2 regions of the Sanguibacter keddieii DSM 10542 genome follow, and region 1 is predicted to be linked to the other one. Evidence: predicted binding sites of a transcription regulator. Region 1 holds the regulator's gene; the other holds the start of a gene.

Region 1 (15,140 bases):
ACGTGCGGCCCGAGCCGGGCGAGCGTCGCCCCGGCCTCGGTGAGCAGCGTGCACTCCCGGTCGCTGATGCCGCCCTCGGGGCCGACGACCACGAGGACCTCGGCGACCGCGTCACCGGTACGTGCCGGCAGGGGCACCTGGGCGATGGGCAGGGTCGCCTCCTCGTGGAGGACCACCACGACGCCGCCCGACGCGACGACCTGCGCGGTCCGTGCCGCGAGCCCCTTGGCGTCGACGACCTCGCCGACACCGGGCAGGCTCGCCCGCCGGGCCTGCTTGGTGGCCGCGCGCACCGTCGCGACCCAGCGGGCCCGCGACTTCGCGGCACGGTCGCCGCGCCACACCACGACCGAGCGCTCGGCCTGCCACGGGAGCACGGCGTCGACGCCGGCCTCGGTGGCCGCCTCGATCGCGAGCTCGTCCCGGTCCCCCTTGGCGAGGGCCTGCACGAGCACCACGGACACGCCGTCGGTGCTCTCCTGGACCGACTCGACGACCTCGAGGGTCACCTCGGCGGCCTGGACGGCCGTGACCCGGCAGGTCAGCCGCAGGCCCGCGCCGTCGACCACGTCGATGCGCTCGCCCACGCCGCGCCGCTGGACCACGCCCGCGTGGCGTCCCTCGAGACCGTCGAGGACGTAGGTGTCACCCTGGGTCAGCCCACCCAGGTTCCCGGACTCGGCCAGGAAGACCGGCGCACTCATCAGCGTCCTGAGAGCTTCTCACGCAGCCGGCTGAAGACACCCGGGTGGGCTGCGGCGACGCGCCCCTCGGGACGCTCCTCGCCGCGCAGCACCGAGAGCTGGCGGAGGAGCTCCGCCTGCTCCTCGGACAGCGAGGTGGGCACCTGGACCTCGACGTGCACGTTGATGTCGCCGCGCCCGCTGCCGTGGAGGTGGCCCACACCGAGGTTCTTCAGCGTGATGACCTGGTCCGGCTGCGTGCCCGGGCGCAGGTCGACCGACTCGGGGCCGTCGAGCGTCTCGAGCTCGATGACCGTGCCGAGGGCCGCCGCCGTCATGGGGACCTCGAGGGTGCAGTGCAGGTCGTCGCCGCGACGCAGGAAGGTCTCGTGCTTGCGCTCGCGGATCTCGAGGTACAGGTCGCCGGCGGGGCCGCCGGCCGGGCCGACCTCGCCCTGCGAGGTGAGCTTGATGCGGTTGCCGGTCTCGACGCCGGCCGGGACCTCGACGGCCACGGTGCGGCGGCTGCGGACGCGGCCCTCGCCGGAGCACTCGGCGCAGGGCTCGGGGATCGTGGTGCCGAAGCCCTGGCAGGCGGCGCACGGCGCCGTCGTCATGACCTGCCCGAGGAACGAGCGGGCGACCCGCTGGACGGTCCCACGGCCGTTGCAGACGTCGCAGGTGCGCGGCGAGGTGCCGGGTCGGCAGCACGAGCCGGAGCAGGTGCCGCAGATGACCGCGGTGTCGACCTGGACGTCGCGGCGCGCACCGAAGGCAGCCTCCGAGAGGTCGATGTCGAGGCGCACCAGGGCGTCCTGGCCGCGGCGCGAGCGCGGGATCGGGCCCCGCTGCTGCTGCCCGCCGCCGAAGAACGTCTCGAAGATGTCCTGGAAGCCGAAGCCGCCGCCACCGTTCATGCCGCCGCCGGGCGCCGACGGGTCGTTGCCCATGTCGTACGAGCGGCGCTTCTCGGGGTTCGAGAGCACCTCGTAGGCGCGACCGACGTCCTTGAACCTGTCCTCGGCGTCCGGGCCCGCGACGTCGGGGTGCAGCTCGCGCGCCAGCTTGCGGTACGCCTTCTTGATCTGGTCCTGGCTGGCGTCGCGGTCGACACCGAGCACCTCGTAGTAGTCGCTCACTGGTTGATCTCTGCCGTTCGTCGGTGGGGGCTGCTTCGGCGGTCCGTCGCGGCACCGCGGTGCTCGCTCTGAACTCTGCAACGTCTGGACGGGGGAATGTGTTTCATCGCGTGCGTCACGTCAGGCACCCGGTGCCCTGCAGGGCGCCCGGCGGAGCCGGTGCCGTGCGCCGCGCGGGCCTCAGGCACCGAGGATCCGTGACAGGTAGCGGGCCACCGCGCGGACCGAGGCGATGGTCGCGGGGTAGTCCATGCGGGTGGGGCCGATCGAGCCGATGGTCGCCACGGCGTCGCCGTCCGAGCCGTAGCCCGTGGTGACCACCGAGGTCTCGAACAGGCCGGAGAGCTGCGTCTCGTGGCCGATCCGCACGTTGACGCCCGACGAGTGGTCGCCCATCTCCGTGAGGAGGTTGAGCAGCACGACCTGCTCCTCGAGCGCCTCGAGGACCGGGCGCAGCGCGTGCTCGAAGCGCATGCTCGCGTGCGCGAGGTTCGCGGTCCCGGCGAGCACGATGCGCTCCTCGCCCTCCTGGGAGAGCGTGTCGGTGACGACCTCGGCGACCCGCGCGACGAGCGGCTGGTCCTCCGGGGCGAAGGTGTCCGCGAGCGCGTCGAGGGCTGTCCGGAGCTCGGGCAGGCGTCGGCCGGCGGCCGCGGCGTTGAGCCGGGCGCGCAGCGCGACGAGGACGAGCTCGTCGGGGGTCGCGTCGAGCTCGAGGGTGCGCTGCTCGACGCGTCCGGTGTCGGTGATGATGACGACGAGGAGGCGTCGCTCGCCGAGGACGACGAGCTCGAGGTGCCGCAGGCCGGAGCGGCGCAGCGAGGGGTACTGGACGACGGCGACCTGCCCGGTGAGCTGGGCGAGCAGCCGGCCGGCGCGGGTGACGACGTCGTCGAGGTCGACCGCGCCGTTGAGGAAGGTCTCGATCGCGTTCTTCTCGGCGGCGCTGAGGGCCTTGACCCCGGCGAGGCGGTCGACGAACATCCGGTAGCCCTTGTCGGTGGGCACGCGTCCGGCCGAGGTGTGCGGCTGGGCGATGAAGCCGCCCTCCTCGAGGACCGCCATGTCGTTGCGGATGGTCGCGGGCGAGACGCCGAGGCTGTGCCGCTCGGCGAGGACCTTGGACCCGACGGGCTCGCGGGTGTGGACGTAGTCCTCGACGATGGCGCGCAGGACGTCCAGCCGTCGCTCGTCGCTCGCCGCCACAGACCTCTCCTTGCTCGTCGTGCTTCGTCGTGCCTCGTCCTCATGGTGGTGCCCGTCGTGCTCGTGACACCTCGCGGCACCTCACGGCCGGCGGCAAGGGCTCGATCAGCACTCGGCACGCCGGAGTGCTAATTCTACGCCAGGGCACCGTCGGACCGCACGTGGCGTCTGGCGCTGACACCAGCACGGTCCGCCGGTATCGTCAGAGACGACCTGGACCGCTGCGCGACGGAGCGCGGCGGACGACGGACGGAGGTCGGCGCGTGCATCCCCCGGCAGCGTGGCCCGGCGGCGTGAGGCCGCTCGTGCAGGACTCCTGGCTGCGGTCGACGGCCTCTCGGCTGGACCCCGACGCGGTCCCCGAGCCGACGCTGCTCGACGACGGTCTGCGTGCCGTCCAGGACGAGCACCCCCTCACCCGTGTCCTCGGGACGATCGAGACCCTCCTCGTCCGGCACACCACGGACACCGGCCTCATGGTCGCCGTCGGCGACCAGGCGGGTCGGCTGCTCTGGGTCGACGGCGACCACGACGTGCGCCGCCGCGCGGAGAGCATGGGCTTCGTGGCCGGGACGGACTGGTCGGAGCGCGCCGTCGGCACCAACGCCCCGGGGACGGCGCTCGTCCTGGACCGCGCGGTGCAGATCCGCCGGGCGGAGCACTTCAGCAGGATCGTGCACCCGTGGAGCTGCACGGCCGTGCCGGTCCACGACCGCGCGACGGGCGCGCTGCTCGGCGTCATCGACATCACGGGCGGGGACGACGCCGTCGCCCCGACCACCCTCGCGCTCGTCGAGGCGACGGCCCTGGCGGTCGAGGCCGAGCTGCACCTGCTGACCCTCGAGGACCGGCTGGCGCGGCGTCCTGCGCGCCGCCCGTCGGGGTTCACCGTGCGGCGGCTCTCCCCGCGCCCCCTGACGGGAGCCGTGCCGCAGGCTGCTCCGGCCGCAGCCCCGCCTCCGGGGACAGGCGCCCTGCTGCGCGTCCTGGGCAGGACCGACGCGCTCCTCGAGACCGCCGGGCGCACGGTGGCCCTGACCGGTCGGCACGCCGAGATCCTCACGCTCCTCGCCTGGCACCCGCGCGGTCTCGGGGCCGACGAGCTGGCCGTCGCGGTCTACGGTCGGGACGACGCCGTCGTGACGCTGCGCGCAGAGATGGTGCGGCTGCGCCGAGCGCTCGGCGAGTCCGGGCCGGACGTCCTCTCCCGCCCCTACCGTCTCGGCGGGCACCTCGACCTCGACGCCTCGCAGGTGCTCGCCTTCCTCGACCGCGGGGCGCACCGCGTCGCGCTCGCCGGCTACGTGGGCCCCGTCCTGCCCGGCTCGCGCGCCCCCGGCGTCGACGACGTCCGGACCGAGGTGAGCCGACGCCTGCGCGAGTCCCTGCTGGCCGACGCCGGGGTCGACACCCTCCTGGCCTACGCGCGCACCGACGAGGGGGCCGCCGACGTCGAGCTGTGGACCACCTGCCTGCGGCTGCTCCCGGCCCGCTCGCCGCGCCGGGCGGCGGTCGTGGCGCACCTCGAGGACCTCGAGGTGGCTCTCGGCTGACCGCGGGGCACCGTGCAACTCGATGCAACCTGCTCGCGCGTAGCGTCGACGACGAGCCCGGTCACCGCCGGGCGACCTCCCTGACAGCGTCGTCGAAGGAGCACACATGACCGTCTACGCAGCCCCCGGCACCCCCGAGGCCCTCGTCACCTTCAAGTCCCGCTACGAGCACTGGATCGGCGGCCGCTGGGTCGCCCCCGTCAAGGGCCAGTACTTCGAGGACATCTCCCCCGTCAACGGCAAGCCCTTCGCGGAGGTCGCGCGCGGCACCGCCGAGGACATCGAGGCCGCCCTCGACGCCGCCCACAAGGCCGCCCCGTCGTGGGGCAAGACCACCGGCACCGAGCGCGCCGACGTCCTCAACAAGATCGCCGACGTCATCGACGCGAACCTCGAGCTCCTCGCGGTCGCCGAGACCTGGGACAACGGCAAGCCCGTCCGTGAACCCCTCAACGCCGACCTACCCCTCGCCGCCGACCACTTCCGGTACTTCGCGTCGGTGATCCGCGCGCAGGAGGGCGAGTTCACCGAGCTCGACAACGACACCGTCGCCTACCACTACGCCGAGCCGCTCGGTGTGGTCGGGCAGATCATCCCCTGGAACTTCCCGATCCTCATGGCCACCTGGAAGCTCGCGCCCGCGCTGGCCGGCGGCAACACGATCGTGCTCAAGCCGGCCGAGCAGACACCGGTGTCGATCCTCGTGCTGATCGAGCTCATCGGCGACATCCTCCCGCCCGGGGTGCTCAACGTAGTCAACGGGTTCGGCCTCGAGGCCGGCAAGCCGCTCGCCTCGAGCCCGCGGATCCGCAAGATCGCCTTCACCGGCGAGACGACCACGGGCCGCCTCATCCTCCAGTACGCGAGCGCGAACCTCATCCCCTCGACCGTCGAGCTCGGCGGGAAGAGCCCGAACATCTTCTTCGAGGACGTGGCCGACAAGAACGACGCGTACTACGACAAGGCGCAGGAGGGCTTCGTGCTCTTCGCCTTCAACCAGGGCGAGGTCTGCACCTGCCCGTCGCGGTCGCTCATCCAGAAGCCCATCTACGACTCGTTCCTGTCCGACGCGCTCGACCGCACCAAGAAGGCCGTGCAGGGGAACCCGCTCGACACCGACACCCAGGTCGGGGCGCAGGCCTCGAACGACCAGCTCGAGAAGATCCTCAGCTACATCGACATCGGCAAGCAGGAGGGAGCCCGGCTGCTGCTCGGCGGCGAGCGCGTGGACCTCGGCGGTGACCTCACCGACGGGTACTACGTGGCACCGACGATCTTCGAGGGGCAGAACTCGATGCGGATCTTCCAGGAGGAGATCTTCGGTCCGGTCGTCGCGGTGACGAGCTTCGACGACTACGCCGACGCGATCGCGCAGGCCAACGACACGCTGTACGGCCTCGGGGCAGGCGTGTGGTCGCGCAACGGGAACCTCGCCTACCGGGCCGGGCGCGACATCAAGGCGGGTCGCGTGTGGGTGAACAACTACCACGCGTACCCGGCCGGGGCGGCGTTCGGCGGGTACAAGAGCTCGGGGATCGGGCGGGAGAACAGCAAGCTCGCACTCGACCACTACCAGCAGACGAAGAACCTGCTGGTGAGCTACTCGGAGTCGGCCCTCGGGTTCTTCTAGGACCGGGTACCGCACCACCTGAGCAGCCGAGCACCTGAGGACCCGAGGAGGACCGCATGATCGAGGCCGACGTCGTCATCGAGGGCGAGACGCAGTCGCGGGTCGCCGCGACGGACAGCGCCGTCGCGCTGCTGCGACGGCTGTGGGAGCAGCACGGGCCGCTGATGTTCCACCAGTCCGGAGGGTGCTGCGACGGGTCCTCCCCCATGTGCTACCCGGCAGGCGAGCTCTTCACCTCCGCGGCCGACGTGCTGCTCGGGCACCTCGACATCTCCGAGAGCGGCGGCGAGGACGGCACCGAGGGTGGCGTGGAGCCGCAGTCCATCGAGTTCTGGATGTCGACCGAGCAGTTCGCGTACTGGCGTCACACCCACCTCACGGTGGACGTGGTCCCGGGGCGCGGGTCCGGGTTCTCGGTCGAGAGCCCCGAGGGCGTGCGCTTCATCATCCGGTCGCGGCTCATGGAGACCTCGGACGCCTTCGTCTGACGTCATCCCCGGCGGAGCCTCGTGGTCGGCGAGGCTCCGCCGGGCGAGCACGCCCGGCGGCTAGCCTGCTGCGGTGAGCTCAGACCGCTACTCCCAGGACGTCCTCGCCTCCGGCCCCCACCCCTCGGTGCGCCGCCCGACCTCGCGACCGGTCGCCGCCGAGCGCGGCCTCGTCGTCGAGGAGGTCATGTCCGGGTGGGTCGGCGCCGTGACGCGGGTCGAGAAGTCCGGCGGCATGCACGTCGTGGTCCTCGAGGACCGCGCCGGGCGCACCCGCACCTTCTCGCTCGGTCCGGGATTCTGGGTCGACGGCGCGCCCGTGACCCTCACCCCACCCGTCACCTCGACCGCGCCCGCCGCCCCGACGCGCACCGCGAGCGGGTCCCGCGTCGTCGCCGACGCCCGGGCCCGCGTCGCGCGCGGCAGCCGCATCTGGGTCGAGGGGCGCCACGACGCCGAGCTGGTCGAGAAGGTCTGGGGCGACGACCTCCGGGTCGAGGGCGTGGTCGTCGAGCTCCTCGAGGGCGTCGACAACCTCGAGGAGGCGCTCGTCGACTTCAAGCCCTCGAAGGGCCGCCGCGTCGGGGTCCTCGTCGACCACCTGGTGCCTGGGAGCAAGGAGCAGCGCATCACCGACGAGGTGCTGCGACGGTTCCCCGGCGGGAACGTCAAGGTGCTCGGTCACCCCTACGTCGACGTGTGGCAGGCCGTGCGACCGCAGCGCGTCGGCCTCGACGCTTGGCCCGTGATCGACCGCGGCACCGAGTGGAAGTACGGGATCCTGCAGCGCCTCGGGTGGCCGGCCGAGAACCAGACGGACGTCGCGCTCGGCTGGAAGAAGATCCTCGGCACGGTCCGCAGCTACGCCGACCTCGAGCCCTCGCTCCTGGGGCGCGTCGAGGAGCTCATCGACTTCGTGACCGTCACCGACTGAGCGCCGGACGCACCGGGCACGCCCTCGCCAGGTGCCCCGCGCTCTTGACGACAGCACAGAGGCCGTACCCCGGCGACGGGGTACGGCCTCTGTCGTGCGTCGAGCGTCGTGCGTCGAGCAGGCGCGCTCGGTCGGTTCAGACCGCCGGCTGCTCGCCGATGAGCCGGCGGTACACGTACGCGGTGGCGATCATCGAGACCGGCACGGCGACGAGCAGGCCGACGAGGAGGACGATCGCGCCAGCGGCTGTCGCGAGGTACACGAAGACGAACAGCAGGATCGCGGGTGCGAAGTTGCGGATCGCGAGCTGGACGCTCGCCTTGATCGCCTCGATCGGGCCGAGGCCCTTGTCGATGACGAACAGCAGCGCGAACTGGCCGAAGAAGCTCACGATGATCGGGCCGACGCCCGTGAAGCTGACGATCGTCGACGCCAGGCCCACGAGCAGCACCGTGACGAGCACGGCGCCGATCCGCGAGAAGGAGAAGAAGTCGCCGACGGTCACCTGGCGGCCGTGCGTGATGGCCAGCGCGCCGCGGATGATGCCCGCCTGGGCGAGCAGCGCGAGGACCAGGATGATCAGCGTGAAGACGACGAAGCCGAAGCCGAGCCCCGCGACGCCCGCCGCACCGATGTCACCGTCGGTGGTGGCCCCGGTGCCGACGAGGACGGAGAAGAACACGATGCTCGCCACGATGAGGATCGCCGCGTAGGCGACGAGCGCCAGCAGGATCGGCCCGAGGTTCTGCGTGAACTTCTGCCAGCCGTAGCGGAAGCCGTCCGGCACGGGCGACTCGGCCGCGCCGTACTGACCGGCGGAGATGGGCGGGGCGCTGGGCGGCGGGTAGGCGCCACCGGGCGGCGGGTAGCCACCGGTCGAGTACTGGTCGCCGCCGTAGGACTGGTCGCCCGGCTGCTTGTCGAAGGCGGGGGGCTGCTGCCCCGGCGCGGGCTGGCCGTAGGCGGGCGGCTGCGGGTAGGCCGGCGGCTGCTGGCCGTAGCCGGGCTGCTCGCCGTAGGCCGGAGGCTGCGGCTGGCCGTAGGTCGGCGGCTGGCCGGGGCCTGCCGGCGGGGGCGGGGTCGATCCCGCGGGGGGCGGCGGGTAGCCCGCCTGGGCGTACGGGTCCTGCGTGCCGTCGTCCGGCGTCTTCTCGCTCATCTCGACTCCTCTGTCGTCGGCTCCGCACGTGCTCGTCCGCAGGTGCGGTCGGCCCGGGCGCGGGAACGTCTCCCCACAGCGTAGGGAAGAACAAACCCCCAGGCTAGGGCTGTGTCACGCCCTGCGCCTCCGCACGGACCAGCGCGTCGGCGACGGTACGCGCGTAGAGCTCCTGCCCGGCGGCGCCCGGGTGGACGCCGTCCTTGCCGAGCACGTCGGGCTGCGCGGCCACCGCGGCCTCCCAGTCGGCGACCACCACACCGGGGTGACGCTCGGCCGCGGCGCGCATCTGGTCGTTCGTCGGGCCGATCCAGCTGCGGTCCGCCGAGCCAGTCACCAGGACCACCCGGTGGTCCGGTCCGATGGCCGCGAGGGCGTCGTCCATGGTCTTCTCGGTGACGGTGCTGTTGGTCCCCAGCGAGACCACCACGTACTCGCGGAGGGCCCCGGCGTCGCGCAGGACCGTGGCGATCTCCGGCACGGTGCTCATCTGCCGGGAGACCTCGGCGTCGACGAAGACCCCGGGCAGCGCGGCCTGGAGCGACGGGACGCTGATGAGGCTCACCGAGTCGCCGATGACGGTCACCTGGTCGCCGGGCGGCGGCCCCGTGGGCTCGGGCGACGGCTCTGCCAAGGGGCTGGGCGAGCCCGACAGGTCGGCGGAGGGGTCCGCCGAGGGGTCGGCCGACGGCTCCGGGGTCGGCGCGGGCTGGGCCTCGTTGGCCTGCTGCGCCGCGGCGGCGCCCTCGAGGATCTGCGCCTCGAGGGAGGACGTGGTCGGCTCGCGGACACCGGCCAGGACCACGGCGGCAACCAGGCCGAGCGCGGCGACCGAGACGACCACCAGGCGCGCCCGGGCCCGGAAGGAGCGCGTCGGGGCGCTGCGCTCGGCGCGCACCGAGGCGAGCAGGCGTCGTGCGCGGCCGGTCACGCGCGTACCGAGCGCACGGATCCCGGCGATCATCACCGGCCGCTCGAGATACTTGTACGAGACCCAGGCGGCCAGCGCCGTGACGGCCGTCGCGACCAGGGCGACGGACCAGGAGCTCGACCGGCCGGGGTTCTCGGCACCCATGAGGCTGGCGACGATCACCACGATCGGCCAGTGCCACAGGTAGATGCCGTAGGAGCGCACACCCACCCAGCGCAGCGGCGACACCTCGACACGCCGGGCCAGGGGCTGGCTGCGGATGAGGAAGGCGATGAGCCCGAGCGAGAACAGCGACGCCAGGACCAGCCCGCCGCGGTACGTGAAGGAGTCGTCGATCGACATCGTGAGCGAGAGGACCACGAGTCCGAGCGCGCTGACGAGCCCGAGGGCGTGACGCGACCACCGGCGCCGCGACGGGGGGAACCAGCGCGCGAACCGGCTCTGCACCGGCAGCAGCGACTCCCCCGCGAAGAGGTCGTCGTCGGGCACCACCGGGGTGTCCCGCGGGGTGCGCGGGGCGAACCACAGCGCGAAGAACGCACCGGCCATGAGCCCGAAGAGGTGGGTGTCGGTGCCGAAGTACACGCGGGACGGGTCGCCCGACGGGTCGACGGCGACTGCCATCCACACGGCGGACCCGACCGCGAACAGGCCCGTGACGACGAGCCCCGTGGCACGCGACCGTCGGACGGAGAACACCGCGAGGAGCACGAGTGGCCAGAAGAGGTAGAACTGCTCCTCCACGGCCAGCGACCAGAAGTTCGCGAAGAGCTGCGGCGTGAGGTCGGCGGAGTACGAGGTGCCCTGGGCGATCGCGAACCAGTTGCTCGCGAATGTCAGTGCGCCGAGCACCTGGAGCTTGATGCCCACCAGCACGTCGCCGCCGATGACGCCGGCCGCGGCGGTGCACACCACCACCACGGCCACCATCGCCGGGATGATGCGTCGGACCCGTCTGGTCCAGAAGTGCCGCAGGGACACGCGACCGGTCTGCACCCGCTCGCGCACCAGCAGGGTGGTGATGAGGAACCCGGAGAGCACGAAGAACACGTCGACGCCGATGAACCCGCCCGGCAGCAGGGCCGGCAAGAAGTGGTAGACCACCACGGCGAGGACCGCGACGGCGCGCAGCGAGTCGAGGCCGTAGATGCGCGGCGGGCGCGACGAGGTGCGGGGCGCGACGGGCTTGCGGACCGTGCCGACCGGCATCGCCGGTCGGTCGAGACGTTCGAGCCCGTCGGGCATCCGGACACGACCGAGCTGCCGGACCGTGGTCGACGGTCCGGGGGTCGGGCGTGGCTCACGAGGCGTCGAGGCAGCCATCGTCAGTCGGTGAGGTCTCTGACGACGGTGTCGGCGAGGAGGCGCCCGCGGCGGGTCAGCACGACACGGCCCGCGATGGCCGCGCGGCCGTCGACGAGGCCGTCGGCGACGTGCTGGGCGACGGCCTTCCGTGCTCGTGGCGACAGGTCGGCCGTCGCGAAGCCCTCGCGCAGGCGGACGCCGAGCATGACGCGCTCGAGCTGGGCCGAGTCGTCGCCGATGGTCTCCTGGCCGGCCGACGGGCTGAGGCCCTCCGCGAGGCGGTTGGCGTAGCGCACGGGGTGCTTGACGTTCCACCAGCGCAGGCCACGTGTGCCGGGCACGTCGGAGCCGAGGTAGGAGTGCGCCCCGGGGCCCACGCCCCACCAGTCGTCCCCGCGCCAGTAGGCGAGGTTGTGGCGGCACGCGCGCTGCACGCCGTCGACGGTGCGCGCCCAGTTGGACACCTCGTACCAGCCGAGGCCCGCCTCGGTGAGGAGGTCGTCGGCGAGCTCGTACTTGGCGGCCTGGTCGTCCTCGTTGGGCAGCGTGAGCTGACCGCGACGCACCTGGGCGGCCATCTTGGTGCCCTGCTCGACCACGAGCGCGTAGGCCGAGACGTGGTCGACGCCCGTGGCGAGCGCCGACTCGACGCTCGTGCGCCAGTCGTCGAGGGTCTCCCCCGGCGTGCCGTAGATGAGGTCGAGCGAGACGTCGAGGCCGACGTCCCGCGCCCAGCGCACCACGTCCGGGATGCGGCGGGGGTCGTGGGTGCGCTCGAGGGTCGCGAGGACGCTCGGGACCGCCGACTGCATACCGAAGGAGACACGGGTGAACCCGGCGTCGGCCAGGACCGCCAGGGACTCCGGGGTCACCGAGTCCGGGTTCGCCTCGGTGGTCACCTCGACGTCGTCCGCGAGCCCCCAGGTGCTGCGGACGGCCGCCAGCATCGTCGCGAGGTCGCGGGCGGGCAGCAGGGTGGGCGTGCCGCCACCCACGAACACGGTCGACACCTCACGGCGCGGCAGACCGGCCGCGTCCATGAGACGCCCGGCCATCTCGATCTCGGAGACGGCCGTCGTCGCGTACGCGGACTGGCTGGCGCCACCGCCGAGCTCGCTCGCGGTGTACGTGTTGAAGTCGCAGTACCCGCACCGCACGGTGCAGAACGGGACGTGCATGTAGACGCCGAACCGGCGGTCGGCTGCGCCGGACGCCACCCAGGTGGGCAGCGTGCCGTCGTCGGGAGCCGGGTCGCCGTCGGGGAGAGCCGGGGTCACGACTGCCTCACTTCTTCTTGTCTCGGGACTCCGTCTGCTCGGAGGTCAGGGCGGCGATGAAGGCTTCCTTCGGGACCTCGACGGACCCGATGGTCTTCATGCGCTTCTTGCCCTCCTTCTGCTTCTCGAGGAGCTTGCGCTTGCGGGAGATGTCTCCGCCGTAGCACTTGGCGAGGACGTCCTTGCGGATGGCGCGGATGGTCTCGCGCGCGATGATCCGGGCGCCGACGGCGGCCTGGATGGGCACCTCGAACTGCTGACGGTTGATGAGGTTCTTCAGCTTGCCCACCATCGACAGCCCGTACGAGTACGCGTTGTCCTTGTGCACGATCGCGCTGAAGGCGTCCACCTGCTCGCCCTGGAGCAGGATGTCGACCTTGACGAGGTCGGCCGCCTGCTCGCCGATCACGTCGTAGTCGAGGGAGGCGTACCCGCGGGTGCGCGACTTCAGCTGGTCGAAGAAGTCGAAGACGATCTCCGCCAGCGGGAGGATGTAGCGCATCTCGACACGGTCGGCCGAGAGGTAGTCCATCCCCTGCAGCTCGCCGCGGCGGCCCTGGCACAGCTCCATGACGGCGCCGATGAACTCCGACGGCGCGATGACGGTGGCCTTGACGATGGGCTCGCGGACCTCGCCGATCTTGCCGCCCGGGAACTCGCTCGGGTTGGTCACCGTGACGACAGACTTGTCGTCCATGGTCACCTCGTAGATGACGTTCGGGGCCGTCGAGATGAGGTCGAGGTTGAACTCGCGCTCGAGGCGCTCGCGCACGATCTCGAGGTGCAGCAGGCCGAGGTAGCCGACACGGAACCCGAATCCGAGCGCGACGGACGTCTCGGGCTCGTAGATGAGCGCGGCGTCGTTGAGCTTGAGGCGGTCGAGCGCGTCGCGCAGCACCGGGTAGTCCGAGCCGTCGACCGGGTACAGGCCGGAGAACACCATCGGCTTGGGGTCGGAGTAGCCGCCGAGGGCGTCGTCGGCCGGCTTCGCGGCGTTGGTGACGGTGTCGCCGACCTTGGACTGGCGGACGTCCTTGACGCCGGTGATGAGGTAGCCCACCTCGCCGACGCCCAGCCCCTTGGTCGGGATGGGCTCGGGGGACGAGACGCCGATCTCGAGGAGGTCGTGGGTCGCCCGGGTCGACATCATGATGACGCGCTCGCGCGGGGCGAGGTTGCCGTCGACGACGCGGACGTAGGTGACGACACCGCGGTAGGTGTCGTACACGGAGTCGAAGATCATCGCGCGGGCCGGGGCGTCCGGGTCGCCGACCGGCGCCGGGGTCTTGAGCACGATGCGGTCGAGCAGCGCGGGGACGCCGACACCCGTCTTGCCGGAGATCTGGAGGACCTCCTCGGGCTCGCAGCCGACGAGGTTCGCGAGCTCTTCCGCGTACTTCTCGGGCTGGGCTGCCGGCAGGTCGATCTTGTTGAGCGCCGGGATGATCGCCATGTCGTTCTCCATGGCGAGGTACAGGTTGGCGAGCGTCTGGGCCTCGATGCCCTGCGCGGCGTCGACCAGGAGCACCGCGGCCTCGCAGGCGGCGAGCGAGCGCGAGACCTCGTAGGTGAAGTCCACGTGGCCCGGGGTGTCGATCATGTTGAGCGCGTAGCCGGTGGGCACGCCGTGCTCGTCGGCGACCTCCCACGGCATGCGGACCGCCTGCGACTTGATGGTGATGCCGCGCTCGCGCTCGATGTCCATGCGGTCGAGGTACTGCGCGCGCATGGCGCGCGGGTCGACGACACCGGTCATCTGGAGCATGCGGTCGGCCAGCGTCGACTTGCCGTGGTCGATGTGCGCGATGATGCAGAAGTTTCGGAGCAGCTCCGGTGCAGTGGCCGCGGGCTGGATACGGGCGAGGTTGGCCGCTGAGGGGATGGGAGTCACGGGTCGATTGTCCCACGACCCCACACCGAGGTGGCACCGCCCCACCCCTCCCTCACTCGCCCCACCCCGCACACCCCACCCCCTCTCATGCCCGTGGCGCGCCCGCGCACCCCTCCGCGGAGGGGTGCGCGGGCGCGCCACGGGCATGAGGACGGGCGCGGGTGCGCGCTCTAGTGGTTGGTGGCGGCCTTCTCGGAGCCGGCGCCTGTGAGGGAGCGCACCTCCATCTCGGCGTACTTGGCCTTGTCTCCCTTCTCGCGGCTGGTGAGGGTGCCGACGATGCCGAGCAGGAACCCGAGCGGGATGGTGACGATGCCGGGGTTCTCGAGCGGGAACCACGCGAAGTCGATGCCGGTGTCGCGGATCATCGACAGGCTGTTGCCGGCGTCGTCCGTCTTGCCCGAGACGACGGGCGAGAAGGTGATGAGCACGAGGCACGACGCGAGGCCGCCGTACATGCTCCACAGCGCTCCCCGGGTGTTGAAGCGCTTCCAGAACAGCGAGTAGATGATGGTCGGCAGGTTGGCGCTCGCCGCGACGGCGAAGGCCAGGGCCACGAGGAAAGCGACGTTCTGGCCGTTGGCGAAGATGCCGCCGACGATCGCCAGCAGCCCGATGACCACGACGGTCATCCGGGCGACCTTGACCTCGCCGTCCGGGTTCACCTCGCCCTTCTTGATGACGGAGGCGTAGATGTCGTGCGCGAAGCTCGCCGCCGCGGTGATGGTGAGCCCGGCGACCACCGCGAGGATGGTCGCGAAGGCCACCGCGGAGATGAGCCCGAGCAGGATCTCGCCGCCGAGGGCGAAGGCCAGCAGCGGCGCGGCCGAGTTCACGCCACCCGGTGCGGCGTTGATCGTGTCGGCGCCAACGAGCGCCCCGGCCCCGTAGCCGAGGACGAGGGTGAAGAGGTAGAAGATGCCGATGAGCCAGATGGCCCAGAC
Region 2 (15,140 bases), 2.0 Mb from region 1:
TCACGTCGACCCCGAGGTCGGCGAGGTGGTCGAGCCGGGACAGGATCCCGCCGAGGTCGCCGACGCCGTCGCCGTCCGAGTCGGCGAAGCTGCGCGGGTACACCTGGTAGACGACGGCCCGGGTCCACCAGGCCGGCGGGGCGGCCCCCGGGCCTGACGTGCCTGTGCCGGCGGCGGGTCCCTGTGCCTGGGGTGTCAGACGTGTCATTTGATCGAGCCTCTCATGACGCCGGAGATCACCCAGCGCTGTGCGAACAGGTAGACGAGCAGCAGCGGCGCCATCGCCATGAGGTACGACGCGAAGGCGGCGGTGTAGTTGGTGTTGAACTGGCCCTGGAACACGTAGTTGGCCAGCGGGAGCGTCTGCGCCGCGGGGTCGGAGAGCACCACGAGCGGCAGGAGGAAGTCGTTCCACGCCCACACGCAGGTGAGGATGCCGACGGTCGCGAGCATCGGTGAGAGCAGCGGGAACACGATCTTGGTGAACACGGTCCATGTCGAGGCACCGTCGAGCAGGGCCGCCTCCTCGAGCTCGACCGGGATCGAGCGGATGAAGGCCGTGAAGAACAGGGTGTTCGTCGAGAGCCCGAACACCGTGTAGAGCAGGATCAGGCCGGCCTGGTTGTCGAGCCCGAGCAGCGAGGTCTGCTTCACCACGGGGAGCATGATGATGGGGAACGGCACGAAGATCGCCGAGACCAGGTAGAAGAAGATCCCCTTGAACAGCCTGCGGTGCATGTTGCGGGCGATCGCGTAGGCGACCATCGCGTTGGTCGCGAGGGTCAGCAGCACCGCACCGACGGTGATGAGCGCGGTGTTCATGAGCGCCCGCGGGAAGTTGGTGAGGTTCCACGCGTCGGCGAAGTTCTGCAGGTGGATCGACGTGGGGAGCCCGAAGCCGGAGCCGCCGAGCTGGTCCGGGGTCTTGAGGGCGGTGACGACCGTGAAGTAGAGCGGGACGAGGACCGTGAGCGCGCAGACGGCGAGCAGGGCGGTGAGCCACCAGTTGACCCGGCGGCCCTCCTCGTCGCGGCCTCCGCGGCGGCGGCGTCGGACGGGTGGGCGCTCGCTCGCGGCGGGCGGGACGGACTCTGGGGTGAGGGTTGGTGCAGTCATCAGAACGACGCCTCCCGACGCTGGAGCACTCGCAGCTGGAACACGGAGATGAGGACGATCACGACGAGGAAGATCACCGCGTTGGCCGTCTGGTAGGCGTACTCGCCGCCCTGGAAACCACCGCGGTAGATGAGCAGGGACACCGACTGCGTCGACGTCCCGGGCCCACCGGCCGTGAGCGCCATGATGTGGTCGAAGACCTGCAGGAAGTTCTTGAGCGACAGGACCATGTTGATGGTGAAGAACGGCCCGATGAGCGGGAAGGTGATGGACCTGAACGTCCGCCACACGCTGGCGCCGTCGAGCGAGGCGGCCTCGTAGAGCTCGCCCGGGATCGTCTGGAGCCCGGCGAGGTAGATGATGATGTTGAAGGCCGCCGCCTGCCAGACCGCGAGGATCACGATGCCCACCCACGCGAGGTCCGGGTTCGCCAGGATCGACGTGGACAGGGCGTCGATGCCGAGCCCCGAGGCGATCTCCGGGAGCGAGTTCGAGAACAGGTAGTTGAACACGTAGCCGATGACGAGGATCGACAGGATGTTCGGGATGAAGAAGATCCCGCGCAGGCCGGTCTTGAACTTGATCCGCGAGTTGAGGCCGAGGGCGATCGCGAGCGAGATGACGTTCACGAGGATCGTCGACACGAGCGCGAAGCCGAAGGTGAAGGCGTAGGCGTTGAGGACCTGGTCGTCCTTGAAGAGGTTGACGTAGTTGGCGAACCAGGTGAAGTCCCACTCGCCGTAGCCGGCGTAGTTGGTCATCGAGAAGAAGATCCCGTTGAGCACCGGGATGGTGTGCAGGACGAAGAACAGCAGGACTGCGGGGAGCACCATCCAGTAGAAGGTCCGGGAGACCCGGCTCGTGCCGGGTCGGCGTCGCGCTGCCGCCCGGGGGTTCGTGGCGCGCGGTGCGCGCGCCGGGGCTGTCGAGGACGTGGTCATGGTCGGTCCCTCATCGCTGGTTGGAGCGGGCTGCGACCTTGCGCCACTCGCTGTCGAGGTTGGTGAGGAAGGCGTCGACGTCGCTGTCGATGATCAGCTGCTGCAGCATCGGCTGGAGCGGGACGGCCGCGGGGATCTGGTGGTCCAGGTACCCGATGATCCGGCCCTCCTCGACGTAGTCGTTGAGCCCTGCGAGGTACGGGTTGGTCGAGGGCGGTGCGTCGACGAGCGGGGAGAAGGTCGACTGGGCGGTGCCGTAGGTCTCGACGTTCTCGGGTCGCATCATGTAGTCGACGAACTTCTCGACCTCGGCGCGGTGCGGGGTGTCCCGCCCCATGGCGAGCACGACGTCGACGCCGGTCACCAGGACGGTGTCGGCCGGGTCGTCGGTCGCGGGGTACGGGAAGGTCCCGAGGTCGAGGTCCGGGTTGTTCTCGAGGATGGGCGCGATGGCATAGGTGCCCTGGAGGTACATGGCGGACTCGCCGTCGGCGAAGGCCTTGTTCCCCGCGTTGTAGTCCCGGCTGTCACGGTTCGGCTGGTTGTAGGAGAAGAGCGTCACGAGCTTCTCCGTCGCCTCCCGGTAGTCGGCCGAGAACGACGGGTCGGTGCCCGGGCCGGCGTCGGCGCCGAGCGCGCGGAGGTCGTCGAAGAACCCGTCGGGCTGGAGCGCGCCGCCGAGGTTGTTGAAGGAGGGCAGCACCGTCCACTGGTCCTTGAGGGTCCCGTAGAACGGGGTGACCCCGGCCGCCTGGAAGGTGTCGGCGGCGGCGATGAGCTCGTCCCAGGTCTGCGGCACCTCGACGTCGTGCTCGGCGAAGATCGTCTTGTTGTAGATGATGCTCGACGCGGCGAGCGCGAAGGGCACCCCGCTGATCTCGTCGCCGTTCTGGCCGAGGTCGGTGACGATCTTCACCGGGGCATCGGCGACCGTCTCCATCACCGGGAGGTCGGCCACGTCGGCGAAGACCCCGGCCCGGGCGAGCTCACCGAAGGTCGCACCCGCGTTGAGCGTCATGACGTCGGGCACCTTGTTCTTGACGAGCAGGGTGCGCAGGGCGGTGTCGGCGTTGGGCACGTGGTTCTGCACGACCTCGATGCCCGGGTTCTCCGCCTCGAAGCCGGCGATGATGTCGTCGAACTGCGCGACGGCCTCGGGCTTGAACTGGAAGAAGTTCAGCGTGACGGTGCCGTCGTCGGCCCCGCTGCAACCGGCGGCGGCGAGCGCCACGAGCGCGGCGGCGGTCCCCGCTGCCACGGTGCGGGCCCAGGGCCGTCGTCGGCCCGGCGCGGTGCTCGTCGTGCTCGTGGTGCTCGTCGTGCGCTGGGTGATCCGAGTGCTCACCGGGTCCAGCGGCACCGGGGTCGGGTGGTGGTCGTGCGGCATGCTGCGCCTCCTTGCGCGTGCGGCCGGTCAGCAGGTGCTGACGTCAGCCGATGACTGTCGCCTCGAGGAGCACGAGCTCCTCGGGGTAGAGCACGGGGGCCTGGATGCCGGTCGTGCCGAGGGCACGTCCGGTGGACCGGGCGCCGTCGGACGCCCAGCGGAGGGGCGACTGGCCCGGTCCGGCGAGGGCCGCGGTGGGTGCGGCGAGCCGCACCCGGTAGCTGGCGTCGGGGTCGAGGCCGGGCAGGTGGACCCGTCCGGCCGGGTAGGTGAGGCTCGTGGCGGTCTGGGTGTAGGCGTAGAGCGCGCGGGAACGGTCCTGCGCGACGACGCCGCGCAGGTCGGCCGTCGCGACGGGCAGGTCGGCGTGCACGACGCGTCCCGTGTGCAGGAGGTCGCGTGCCTGCTTGTGGGCCTCGACCCACCGGCCGAGCGCGGCGAGCTGGTCGTCGTCGACGGTGGTGAGGTCCCACTCGATCCCGAGGTGCCCGAAGAACGCGACCCCGGCGCGCAGGTCGAGGTCGTGGGTGCGGTGCGTCGAGTGGGACCGCGGGCCGCCGACGTGCGCGCCGAGGAGCTCGGGCGGGACGAGGAGCCCGGTGTACCGCTGGTTGTCGAGGCGCTCGAGGGGGTCGATGCAGTCGCTCGTCCAGACGCGGTCGGTGCGCTCGAGGATGCCGAGGTCGACGCGGGCCCCACCCGAGGCGCAGGACTCGATCTCGAGCGCGGGGTGGCGCGCGTGCAGCTCGTCGAGGAGCCGGTAGAGCGCGAGGGTGTGCTCGTGGACGGTCGCGCGACCGGTGCGGGCGTCGCCGGCGCTGGTCAGCTCGCGGTTGTGGTCCCACTTGAGGTAGCTGATGGGGTGCTCGACGAGGAGCGCGTCGAGGCTCTCGAAGACGTGGGCGTAGGCGTCGGGGTCGGCGAGGTTGAGGACGTGCTGCTGACGCCCTTCGACGGGCAGGCGGCCACCCGGCTGGAGGATCCAGCCCGGGTGGGCGCGGGCGAGGTCCGAGTCGAGGTTGACCATCTCGGGCTCGACCCAGAGCCCGAACTCCATCCCGAGGCCGGTGACGGTCTCCACGAGCGGCGTGAGCCCATGGGGCCAGACGGCGGGGTCGACGGTCCAGTCGCCGAGGCCTGCGGTGTCGTCGCGCCGGCCGAGGAACCAGCCGTCGTCGAGGACGAAGCGCTCGACCCCGACCGCGGCGGCTCGCTCGGCGAGGGCCGTGAGGGTGGCGAGGTCGTGGTCGAAGTACACGGCCTCCCAGGTGTTGAGGGTGACCGGGCGCGGGCGCTGCGGGTGCCGCGGACGGCTGCGGAGCTCGGTGTGGAAGCGCGCCGAGAGCTCGGTGAGGCCGTCGCCCCAGGACCCGAGCACCCACGGGGTGGAGTAGGTGGCGCCCGGGGCGAGGTCGACCTCGCCCGGGGCGAGCAGCTCTCCTGCGGTGAGCGCCGACTCGGCCGTCACCGTGCGCTCCGCGGCCAGGCGGTGGTTGCCGCTCCAGGCGACGTGCACGGCGTGCACCTGGCCCCGCTCGAAGCCGAACCCAGGGGTGCCTGCGGCGAGGAGCAGCGTGGCGTCCGCGCCGGGGCGGCCCTTGCGGCTCTCGCGGAGGTGGGTGCCGACGGTGAGGGCCCGCCGCTGCGGGCTGCGCTCGCGCAGGTGCCGGCCCGTGGTGTCCATGATCTCGGTGGCTTGCGCCGGGAGGGGGAAGGTCGCGGCGAGCGCGAGCAGCGAGTAGTCGTCCGGACCGGTGTTGGTGAGCGAGAGCCGCTGCCGGACGAGCCCGGCGTCGGAGACCTCGAGCTCGACGACGAGGGTGAGGGCGCCGTGGTCGTCGACCGCCGTGATCGTCGCGGTGCTCGGCCCGTGCTCGACCGTGGAGAGGGCGAAGGACGGGGAGAAGACGCGCCCGCTGCGATGCCCCTCGAGCCCCGGGGTGCCGAGCCACCCGGCGGCGTCGAGCGGGAGGAGCGTGAGACGGGCCGGGACGTCGAGGCCGCCCGAGACACGCTGCGGCTCGGCGGCGAGGGCGAGCCCGTCGAGGTCCGCCTGGGCGGCGTCGCCCAGGTCGTGCCCCCAGTGGACGATCGTCGGGAGGCCCGGGGTGGTCGGGTCGATGACCAGGCTGGTGCCTCCGTTGCGGAGGTGGATCACGCGTCGTTGCATGGGTTACTTTCTAGACGGAAGCAACCGGTGGTGTCAAGGGGTGTGGGTGGGTGGCCTTGGATTGATCGACTGGCGCGTTGGTGGCATATCGTCGGCGTTGCTGTGGGACACAGACGCGCAACACCGTCGCAGTTAGTACACTCGCAGAAGTTATTACGTCGTCCAGAGCCGTCCTGGGCCGGTGCCGGGTAGGTTGACTCGCGGGCACGAGCAGCGGGTACGGACGACGACGCGGACGTCGACGGCGATGTCGACGGCCGTGCGGACGTCGTCCGTGACCAGCACCAGCACCAGCACCAGCGCCAGCGCCAGCACCAGCACCAGCACCAGCACCAGCACCAGCACCAGCACCAGCACCATGACGAGGGGACCATCAGATGAGCGAGGCTGGGCACGGGGGCTCACCCGTCACCGACTCGGCGCGCGACCTCGCCCGCGAGGTCCTCGTCCACGGGCCGATCAGCCGCACCGAGCTGTCACGCCGCCTGGGCCTGTCCCCCGCGAGCCTCACCCGACTCAGCCGGACGTTCCTCGACAGCGGGATCCTCGTCGAGGGGCCCGAGGTGTCCGACGGAGCGGTCGGCCGCCCGGTCAAGCCGCTCGACGTCCGGGTCGACGCACGACGGTTCGTCGGCATCAAGCTCACCGGCGAGGCGGCGCTCGGCGTCAGCACCGACCTGCGCGCCGACCAGACCGGGTCCGCGTCGTCCGACCTCGCGTCGACCACGCTCGACGGGGTCCTCGACGCGATCGAGCGGGTCGTCGGGGCCCTCGGCGGCCCGGCGGGCTTCGACGGGATCGGCGTGAGCCTCGGCGGGAACGTGTCGGACGGCGTCGTGGACCGCGCACCGTTCCTCGGGTGGCGCGACGTCGACCTGCGCAGCGCGCTCGTCGACCGCCTCGGGATCCCGACGACCGTCGAGAACGACGTCGTCGCGCTCACCGCCGCCGAGCACTGGTTCGGGGCGGGGCGCGGCTCGACCGACTTCGCCGTGCTGACCATCGGCGCCGGTGTCGGCTACGGGCTCGTGGTCAACGACCACGTGGTCCGCACGGCCGACGTCGGGTTCGGCCTGCTCGGGCACTTCCCGCTCGACCCGACCGGCCCGCTGTGCATGGACGGCCACCGAGGGTGCTCGACGGCGATGCTCACCACCGGGAGCATGTGCGCCCAGGTGTCCGTCGCACTGGCTCGGCAGGTCACCTACGACGAGGTGCTGCTCCTCGCCGCGCAGGACCACCCGGTGGCCCGCGAGGTCGTGGGGAGCGCCGTGCGGTCCCTCGGTCGGCTCATCGCCGCCATCACCAACATCGCCCTGGTGAGCACCGTGGTGCTCGCCGGCGAGGGTGTCGGCCTCGTCGAGGGCCGCGCCGCCGAGCTCGAGGCCGCGATCGCGGCCGACCGCGACCCCGACGGCGGCCCCGTGCGGCTGGTGGTCGACGACAGTGGGTTCGTCCCCTGGGCGCGGGGCGCGGCGGCCGTCGCCATCCAGAGCAGCTTCGGGGTGCTCGGTACCTGACGGCTGGCACGGCGCGTCGGGTCACCGCGCGACGGCGGGCGTCGGCGGGCGTCGGCGAGCGTCGGTCCGCGGAGGACGGCTGTATGCGGCGGGCGCCGATGTGCGGTGGGCGTCGGCCTGCGGTGGGCGTCGGTCCGCGGCGGGCGCCGATGTGCGGTTCATGCCGGTCAGCGGCGCACGTCGGTCCGCGGCGGAGGTCGGGGGCGGAAGTCGGGGTCGGCGGGCGGGGCCGGTTGATAACGATCCGCGTGAGAAGTCGGCTTGCGCCGGATGTCGGTGGGTATCAGTAGGCTTCGAACATGAGTTCGAGGCAGCGGGACCACAGCGACGGTGCGTCGTCGACCACGCACCGGTGGTCGGCTGCGCGCCGGTGGTCGGCTGCGCGGGACGAGGTCCTGGGCGAGCTGCTCGACGAGGTCGTCCGTGCCGACCGTGCGATCGCCGCCGCACAGGCCCGGCGTCTGCGTGCGGTCGAGGCTGCGCGGGAGTGGGCTGCCGGGTCGCTCGCCCACCTGGCCCCGGGCGCCCCGACCGCCGACCTCGGGGACCCTCGCGCTCGCGCCGAGCTGCGCGTCGCCCGGGACCTCGCCGACCGCGCCCTCGTGTCTGAGGTCGGCTGCGCGCTGAGGACGCCGGAGATCACCGCACGAGGGATCGTCGAGCATGCCCGGACGCTCGTCCACGACCTCCCGACCACTCTCGGGGCGCTCGAGCGCGGCGACGTCACCGTGCGGCACACGGAGGTCGTCGTCGAGCACACCGTAGCCCTGGACGGTCCCGACCGGGCGGCCCTCGAGGCTCGCCTGCTCGAGAGGGCGACGATGTCGACGGTCTCCGACCTGCGCAGGTTCGCCCGCCGTGAGCGCGAGAGGACGCACCCCCGACCGCTGCAGGAGCGCCACCGCGAGAAGCTCCTAGACCGTCAGGTCCAGGTCGAGCCCGCGCGCGACGGGATGATGTGGCTCCACCAGTACCTCCCGGCGACCCAGGCCACCGCGATCTTCAACCGCCTCACCGACATCTCGGTGGCCCTCCAGGGCCCCGACGAGCCCCGTACCCTGGCACAGCTGCGGGCCGACGCCTTCACCGCGCTGATGCTCGACGACACGTGCGCCGTGGAGGCCCCGACGGTCACGGCACCCGCATCCATGGCAGGCGCAGCAGGAGCTCCTCCCGTCGAACCACGAGGCGACCGGGCGTCGGGTGCTCGGCCGGAAGACCCCTGGGGGCGCGGCGTACCGGCAGGGCAGTCCCTCCGCGGCGTCGTCCCGACGGTCGCGGTCACCGTCCCTGTGCTGACACTGCTGGGTCACGGTGACGAGCCGGGGCACCTGGAGGGCTACGGCCCTGTCGACCCGGCCACCGCGCGCGAGCTCGCCGCGCGCGCCCCCTCCTTCGCACGCGTGCTCACGCACCCCGAGACCGGCGTCGTGCTGTCCGTGGGCCGCGACCGGTACGCCGTCCCCGCAGACCTCAAGACCTGGCTGCGGCTGCGTGACGAGACGTGCCGGTTCCCGGGATGCGCCCGCCGGGCGCAGCGGTGCGACATCGACCACCTGGTGCCGTGGCACCGCGGCGGCACGACCGACCACGAGAACCTCGTCCACCTCTGCCGCCACCACCACCGCCTCAAGCACGAGACAGGGTGGACGGTCGAGAGAGTCGTCGCCCACCCACCGACGGGGCCCGACCGAGCGGCCCCGGACGACACGCCGGTCTCCGCCCAGGTCACCGGGCACGCCACCGCGCCGGTCTCCGTGCAGGGTCCAGCTCAGGTCTCCGCTCCTGGCGGCGCGCGGGGCACCTCCCACGAGGCGGACCTCCGGTGGACCTCCCCGGCCGGACGCGTCTACGACGCACGCCCGGCCCTCGCGCTCCCCGCGACACCTCCCGGGCACCCGGCGCGCGACCCCGCTGCCGCGGTCCCTGCCTTCCCGGAGCTCCCACCCTTCTGAGGCGCACGTCGTCGATCCGCACAGCAGCGTGCGGGTCTCGTCGGCGCGCGGCCGTCACCTGCAGCCCACCCGCGGTACCCGCGCATGACCGACCTCCGCCCCCTCTGACCACGCGTCTCCAACCCGCCCAGCACCACCACGCGGGTCCCCTCGGCGACTTCTCCTCCAGACGCAGCAGCGGCCCCCACCTCGAGAGGTGGGGGCCGCTGTCGTGCGAGCAGGCGTGCGGTGCACGCTCACCCAGGTGCTGCTGGGTCAGGCGTGGATCAGAAGTCCATGCCGCCCATGCCGCCGTCGCCGCCCGGCATGGCCGGAGCCTTCTCGGGCTTGTCGGCCACGACTGCCTCGGTGGTGAGGAACAGCGCCGCGATCGAGGCAGCGTTCTGCAGAGCAGAGCGCGTCACCTTGACCGGGTCGTTGACACCAGCCGCGAGCAGGTCCTCGTACACGCCGGTCGCGGCGTTGAGGCCCTGGCCGGAGGGGAGGTTGCGGACCTTCTCGGCCACGACTCCACCCTCGAGCCCGGCGTTGATCGCGATCTGCTTGAGCGGAGCGTCGATCGAGGCGCGGACGATGTTCGCACCGGTCGCCTCGTCACCCTCGAGGGCGACGAGAGCGGCAGTCTCGAACGCGACCTTGCCAGCCTGGATGAGAGCGACGCCACCACCGGCGACGATGCCCTCTTCGACGGCTGCCTTGGCGTTGCGCACGGCGTCCTCGATGCGGTGCTTGCGCTCCTTGAGCTCGACCTCCGTGGCGGCGCCGGCCTTGATGACCGCGACACCACCGGCGAGCTTCGCGAGGCGCTCCTGGAGCTTCTCGCGGTCGTAGTCGGAGTCCGACTTCTCGATCTCGGAACGGATCTGCTTGACGCGACCGGCGATCTGGTCGACGTCGCCGGAGCCCTCGACGATGGTCGTCTCGTCCTTCGTGACGACGACCTTGCGGGCCTGGCCGAGCAGGTCGAGCGTGGCGGTCTCGAGCTTGAGGCCGACAGTCTCGGAGATGACCTGGCCACCGGTGAGGATCGCGATGTCCTGGAGGATGGCCTTGCGGCGGTCGCCGAAGCCCGGAGCCTTGACGGCGACGGACTTGAAGGTGCCACGGATCTTGTTGAGCACGAGGGTCGCAAGAGCCTCGCCCTCGACGTCCTCGGCGATGATGAGCAGCGAGCGACCGGCCTTCATGACCTGGTCGAGCAGCGGCAGGAGGTCCTTGACGTTCGAGATCTTCGACTCGACGATCAGGACGTACGGGTCCTCGAGGACCGCTTCCTGACGCTCGGCATCGGTCTCGAAGTAGCGGGCGAGGAAGCCCTTGTCGAAGCGCATGCCCTCGGTGAGCTCGAGCTCGAGGCCGAAGGTGTTCGACTCCTCGACGGTGATGACACCTTCCTTGCCGACCTTGTCGAGCGCCTCGGCGATGAGCTCGCCGATCGCGCTGTCACCGGCCGAGATGGCAGCGGTGGCCGCGATCTCTTCCTTGGTCTCGATGTCCTTCGCGGCGACGAGGAGCTGCTCGATGACAGCCTCGACGGCCTTCTCGATGCCGCGCTTGAGCGCGATCGGGTTCGAGCCGGCTGCGACGTTGCGCAGGCCCTCGCGCACGAGCGCCTGGGCGAGGACGGTGGCGGTGGTGGTTCCGTCGCCAGCGACGTCGTCGGTCTTCTTGGCGACCTCCTTGACGAGCTCGGCACCGATGCGCTCGAACGGGTCCTCGAGGTCGATCTCCTTGGCGATGCTCACACCATCGTTAGTGATGGTGGGCGCGCCCCACTTCTTGTCGAGGACGACGTTGCGACCCTTGGGGCCGAGCGTGACCTTCACGGTGTCGGCGAGGACGTTGAGTCCACGCTCCATGCCGCGACGGGCCTCCTCGTTGAAGGCAATGATCTTTGCCATTGGGGTGTGATCCTCCGCTGGTGGCGTGTGGTGGCCGGACGATGCCCGCGACGGACGACCTCGGGCTGCGGCGTTCATGTCACGCCGTAGCCTCAGGGCCTCATCGAGCGACCGATGCTTCTGTCACTCTCCTAGCGAGAGTGCTAACGCCATTATTGGCACTCTCCCCCCGAGAGTGCAAGGGCGGACGGGCCCGCCGCAGGCCCTCCCGGTACGCCGGTGGCGGAACCTGCCGCCGCGACGACGACCGCTGCCACGATCCCGGTCCCGCGCGCGGTCGTTAGAGTGGTGCGCGATGCCAGCGAACCCCGCCGATGCCTCGACCGCCCGGACGCCCGAGCCCCGCGACGTCACCCGACCGGCCGCACCCGGCGAGGACACCGACCGGCCCGAGCCCTGCGGGCCCTCGACCTCGCAGCCGGCAGCGGTGCTCGAGCCTGACGGTCCCGACCGCACGCCCGACGGCCCTGCCCGCACGCCTGACGGTCCCGTCCGGAGACCTCCCCGCGCGGCCGCCGCCGTCATCGTGCTCGTCGTGGTCCTCTCGCTCACCGGCACCGGTCGAGCCCTCGACCTCTGGCCCTTCAGCACGCCAGACGCCGACGTCCCCCTCTCCTCCGCCGGCATCTCGGTCGCACCGGACGGCACCCGCACCCCGGTCCCGCCCGGGGCAGACGTGCAGTTCCTCCCCGGCAGCCGCGTCGCGGTCCTCGACCCCGACGACGCGACCCCGGAGCAGCTCGACGCCGCCCAGGAGTCCCGCGACTGGCTGGCGTCAGGCACGGTCCCCGGCACGGGCACCCGCTACGAGGACATGGCCGTGTCGGCGCTGCTCGACATCCGGGCCCTCACCCTCGACGACGGCGCGGTCGTCGCCGGGTGGTCGCCCAACTGGCGCTACGCCTGGCCGCGTGACAACGCCTTCGTCGCCCTCGCGCTCGCCCGCACCGGGCACGTCGACGAGGCGCTCCGCGTGCTCGACTTCCTCCAGCGGGTCCAGGCGCCCGACGGGTCGTTCCAGGCCCGGTACCTGCCCGACGGGTCGGGTCCGCCCGACGACCGTGGTGTCCAGACCGACGCGACCGGCTGGACGCTCTGGGCTGCCGCCTCCGTGCTCGCCGAGATCGACGACCCGACGGACCGCCGCGCCGCAGCCCTCGACCTGCAGCCCCTCGTCGACCGCAGCGTCGAGCACGTCCTCGCGCTCACCGACGACGGCACTCGCCTGCCACCGCCCTCCCCCGACTACTGGGAGGTGCGGACGAGCCAGCAGACCCTGGGGACCAGCGCCCCGCTCCTCATGGCGCTCACCGCCGCCCCGGTCGCCCTGCAGGCCCTCGACTCCCCCGCCCGCGCCGAGGAGGTCGCCGCCGTCGCCCAGACCTTCGACACCCTCGTGCACGAGGAGTTCTCGCCCGGCTACGGCCGGTTCCTCGGCGGGTCCAGCGTCGACACCGCCGTCGCGTTCCTCCTCCCACCGTTCCTCCCGGCCCCCGCCGACGGCGTCCCCCGCGGCGTCCTCGACGCGTGGGCCGCAGCGCCCGCGCAGATGGGACGCCCGGGCGGCGGCCTCGCGCCGGGGACCAGCTGGAAGCGAGACGGGATCTCGTGGACGCCCACCACGAGCGTCTTCGCCCTCGCCTCGGCCGGGCTCGCGTCCGCAGGGATCGACGACGTCGACGGCGCCGAGCGCTGGCTCTCCTGGCTCGACGACCACCGCACGACCCTCGGGTCCATCCCCGAGAAGGTGCTCGCCGACGGCGCTCCCGCACAGCTCGCGCCCCTCGGGTGGTCCAGCGCGAACGTCCTGCTCGCGCTGGTGCTGCTCGACGAGACGACAGGCTCGGACGAGGAAGGTGCGACGGTGCCGGACGAGAGCGACGAGAGCGACCAGGGGGACGAGGGACACGAGCGGGACGAGGGCGACGAGGGACACGAGGGCTGACCGGCGGCGCTCCCAGGTCTTATCAGACCCTCTCGGCGTCGGCTGCTCAGCCTCTCTCGGTGTCGTCTGCTCAACCCTGCCGGCGAGGTCTTCTCAGCCCCTCCCGATGCCCGTGCGCTGTCCGGCGGTGGGCCCGAGATCAGGCATCTCCCGTCGCCCGAACCGGTCCCGCAGCACCTGGCGTGCGGCGAACCACCCGGCCATGCCGTGCACGCCCGGACCGGGCGGCGTCGACGACGAGCACAGGTACACCCCGTCAGCACCGGTCGACCAGGGGGACGGTCGTAGCGACGGGCGGGCGACCATCTGCCACATCGTCACCGCACCCGCGGCGATGTCCCCACCGACGTAGTTCTCGTCGTGCTCCGACATCTGGGAGGCCGGGGTCGACCGCGACGACACGACGACGTCGCGGAAGCCCGGCGCGAAACGCTCGAGCTGCGCGGTCACCGCCTCGGTGGGGTCCACGGTCGACCCTGCCGGGACGTGGGCGTAGGTCCACAGCGGCCGCAGGCCGCCGACCTCACGGTCCGGGTCGACGACCACCGGGTCGCTCACGAGCACGAGCGGGTGCTCGGCGTGCCGTCCCGCCGCGACGGCCTTCTCGGCCTCGACCAGCTGCGCCCTGCTGCCGCCGAGGTGCACGGTGCCGGCCTGGCCGACCTCGGCGTTCGCCCAGGGCACCGGACCGTCGAGCACGAAGTCGACCTTCGCCGCCGCGTCGCCGTAGCGGAACCTGCGCAGCGCCCTGTCAGCGCGCTGCGGCAGGTGGCTGCCGAGGATCTCGGCAGCCGCCAGCGGAGAGGTGTCGAAGACGTAGGCGCGCGCCGGCGGGAGGTCGGCGGTCGAGCCCACCCGGACCCCGGTCCGCACCTGGCCGCCGTGCGCCTCCAGGTCGTCGAGCAGAGCGCGGGTGATCGCACCCGACCCACCCCGGGGCAGCGGCCACCCGTGGGAGTGCGCGAGCGAGGCGAGCATGAGGGCCGTCCCGGCCGCGGCGAGGGTCGGCAGCGGCGTGATCGAGTGCGCGGCCACCCCGGTGAGGAGCGCGGGCGCCACGTCTCCCTCGAAGCGGCGGTCCCACAGCCTCGTCCCCTGCTCGATCACCCCGAGGCCGAACCGGGCCGTCGTCAGCAGCCCCGAGACGCTCTTCCACGCCTCCGGCGGGATGCTGCGACGGTCGCCGAGCCCCGCACCCAGGAGCGCGTCCGGGTCTGCGGCCAGCCGCCCGACGAGGTCGAGCCAGGCCTGGCCGTCGACGCCCAGCCCCGCCGCGGTCCGGGCGGCGTCCCGGTAGGCGAGGCCCGCGCGGCCTCCGTCGAGCGGGTGCGCGAACTGCACCGGCGGCTCGACGAGCTCGACACCGCGCGCCGCGAGGTCGAAGGACCTGAAGAACGGCGACGCGGCCGCCATCGGGTGGACCGCCGAGCAGACGTCGTGGACCAGCCCGGTCTCCGACCCGGGGAGCGGGAGCGTCCGGGCTCCCCCGCCGGCCTCCGGCTGGGCCTCGAGGACCAGCACGCCCAGGCCGGCGCGGGCGAGGGTGACCGCGGCGGCGAGGCCGTTGGGCCCCGAGCCGACGACCACCACGTCGTGCCCGCTCATGTCACCAGCCCTCAGGACCCGGCGAGGATCACCGAGAGCGGGCCGCGCAGCTCAGGCACGAGCGTCACCTGCTCGGCAGGGATCTCGAGGACCGCTGCGACGGCGAGCGCCTCGTCGGCGAGGTCCTCGGTCTGGTACCAGACGACCGTCGCGTTGAGCGGCTCGCCCGTGTAGTTGTCGGCCGACACGTCGCTCCAGCCGGACGCCGTGAGCGCGTCCGCAGCGGTGGCGGCGACACCCGACCGGCCGGTGCCGTTGAGCACGCGGACGGCGACCGCCGTGTCGACGACCGGGGCCTCTGGAGCAGGCTCCTCCGGAGCGGGCTCCTCGACCGGCGCCTCGCCCTCGACAGGGGCCTCACCCTCGACGGGCGCCTCACCCTCCTCGGTGCCGGGGTCACCCTCTCCCTCGCCCGCGTCGGCCGAGGCGCTCGGCGACGTCACCGCCTCGAGCGGCGAACCCGGGGTGCGGGCCATGACGTAGACGGCGGTGACGGCGAGCGCCGCGCACAGCACGACGACGACGACGAAGGGCGCGATCTTGCTCCAGGCCGACCGCGGCGTCCGGTGGACGCCGGCGGGCAGGCCGAGCTCGTCGATC

Evidence for each region. The regulator HrcA, encoded in region 1, represses chaperone genes, less so after heat shock. The targets are predictions, from matches to a motif close to TTNGCACTCGNNNNNNNCGAGTGCNAA.
Region 2: the regulator HrcA is predicted to act here: its motif matches at 11,111-11,137, upstream of groL (chaperonin GroEL).

The regions. Positions count from the first base shown of each region.
Region 1 is NC_013521.1:1,501,473-1,516,612, reverse strand. It holds gene SKED_RS06595 (16S rRNA (uracil(1498)-N(3))-methyltransferase) at 1-704, opposite strand, end outside; gene dnaJ (molecular chaperone DnaJ) at 704-1,822, opposite strand; gene hrcA (heat-inducible transcriptional repressor HrcA) at 2,003-3,028, opposite strand; gene SKED_RS06580 (GAF domain-containing protein) at 3,292-4,581, shown strand; gene exaC (acetaldehyde dehydrogenase ExaC) at 4,688-6,211, shown strand; gene SKED_RS06570 (DUF779 domain-containing protein) at 6,268-6,699, shown strand; gene SKED_RS06565 (DUF3097 domain-containing protein) at 6,773-7,633, shown strand; gene SKED_RS20670 (integral membrane protein) at 7,770-8,792, opposite strand; gene SKED_RS06555 (acyltransferase family protein) at 8,896-11,046, opposite strand; gene hemW (radical SAM family heme chaperone HemW) at 11,049-12,305, opposite strand; gene lepA (translation elongation factor 4) at 12,313-14,196, opposite strand; gene SKED_RS06540 (solute symporter family protein) at 14,367-15,140, opposite strand, start outside.
Region 2 is NC_013521.1:3,507,194-3,522,333, forward strand. It holds gene SKED_RS15475 (glycoside hydrolase family 13 protein) at 1-208, opposite strand, end outside; gene SKED_RS15480 (carbohydrate ABC transporter permease) at 205-1,116, opposite strand; gene SKED_RS15485 (carbohydrate ABC transporter permease) at 1,116-2,057, opposite strand; gene SKED_RS15490 (ABC transporter substrate-binding protein) at 2,068-3,444, opposite strand; gene SKED_RS15495 (alpha-galactosidase) at 3,488-5,614, opposite strand; gene SKED_RS20090 (hypothetical protein) at 5,768-5,974, opposite strand; gene SKED_RS15505 (ROK family transcriptional regulator) at 5,992-7,134, shown strand; gene SKED_RS15510 (HNH endonuclease signature motif containing protein) at 7,434-9,089, shown strand; gene groL (chaperonin GroEL) at 9,356-10,990, opposite strand; gene SKED_RS15520 (glycoside hydrolase family 15 protein) at 11,286-12,935, shown strand; gene SKED_RS15525 (phytoene desaturase family protein) at 13,029-14,540, opposite strand; gene SKED_RS15530 (LytR C-terminal domain-containing protein) at 14,552-15,140, opposite strand, start outside.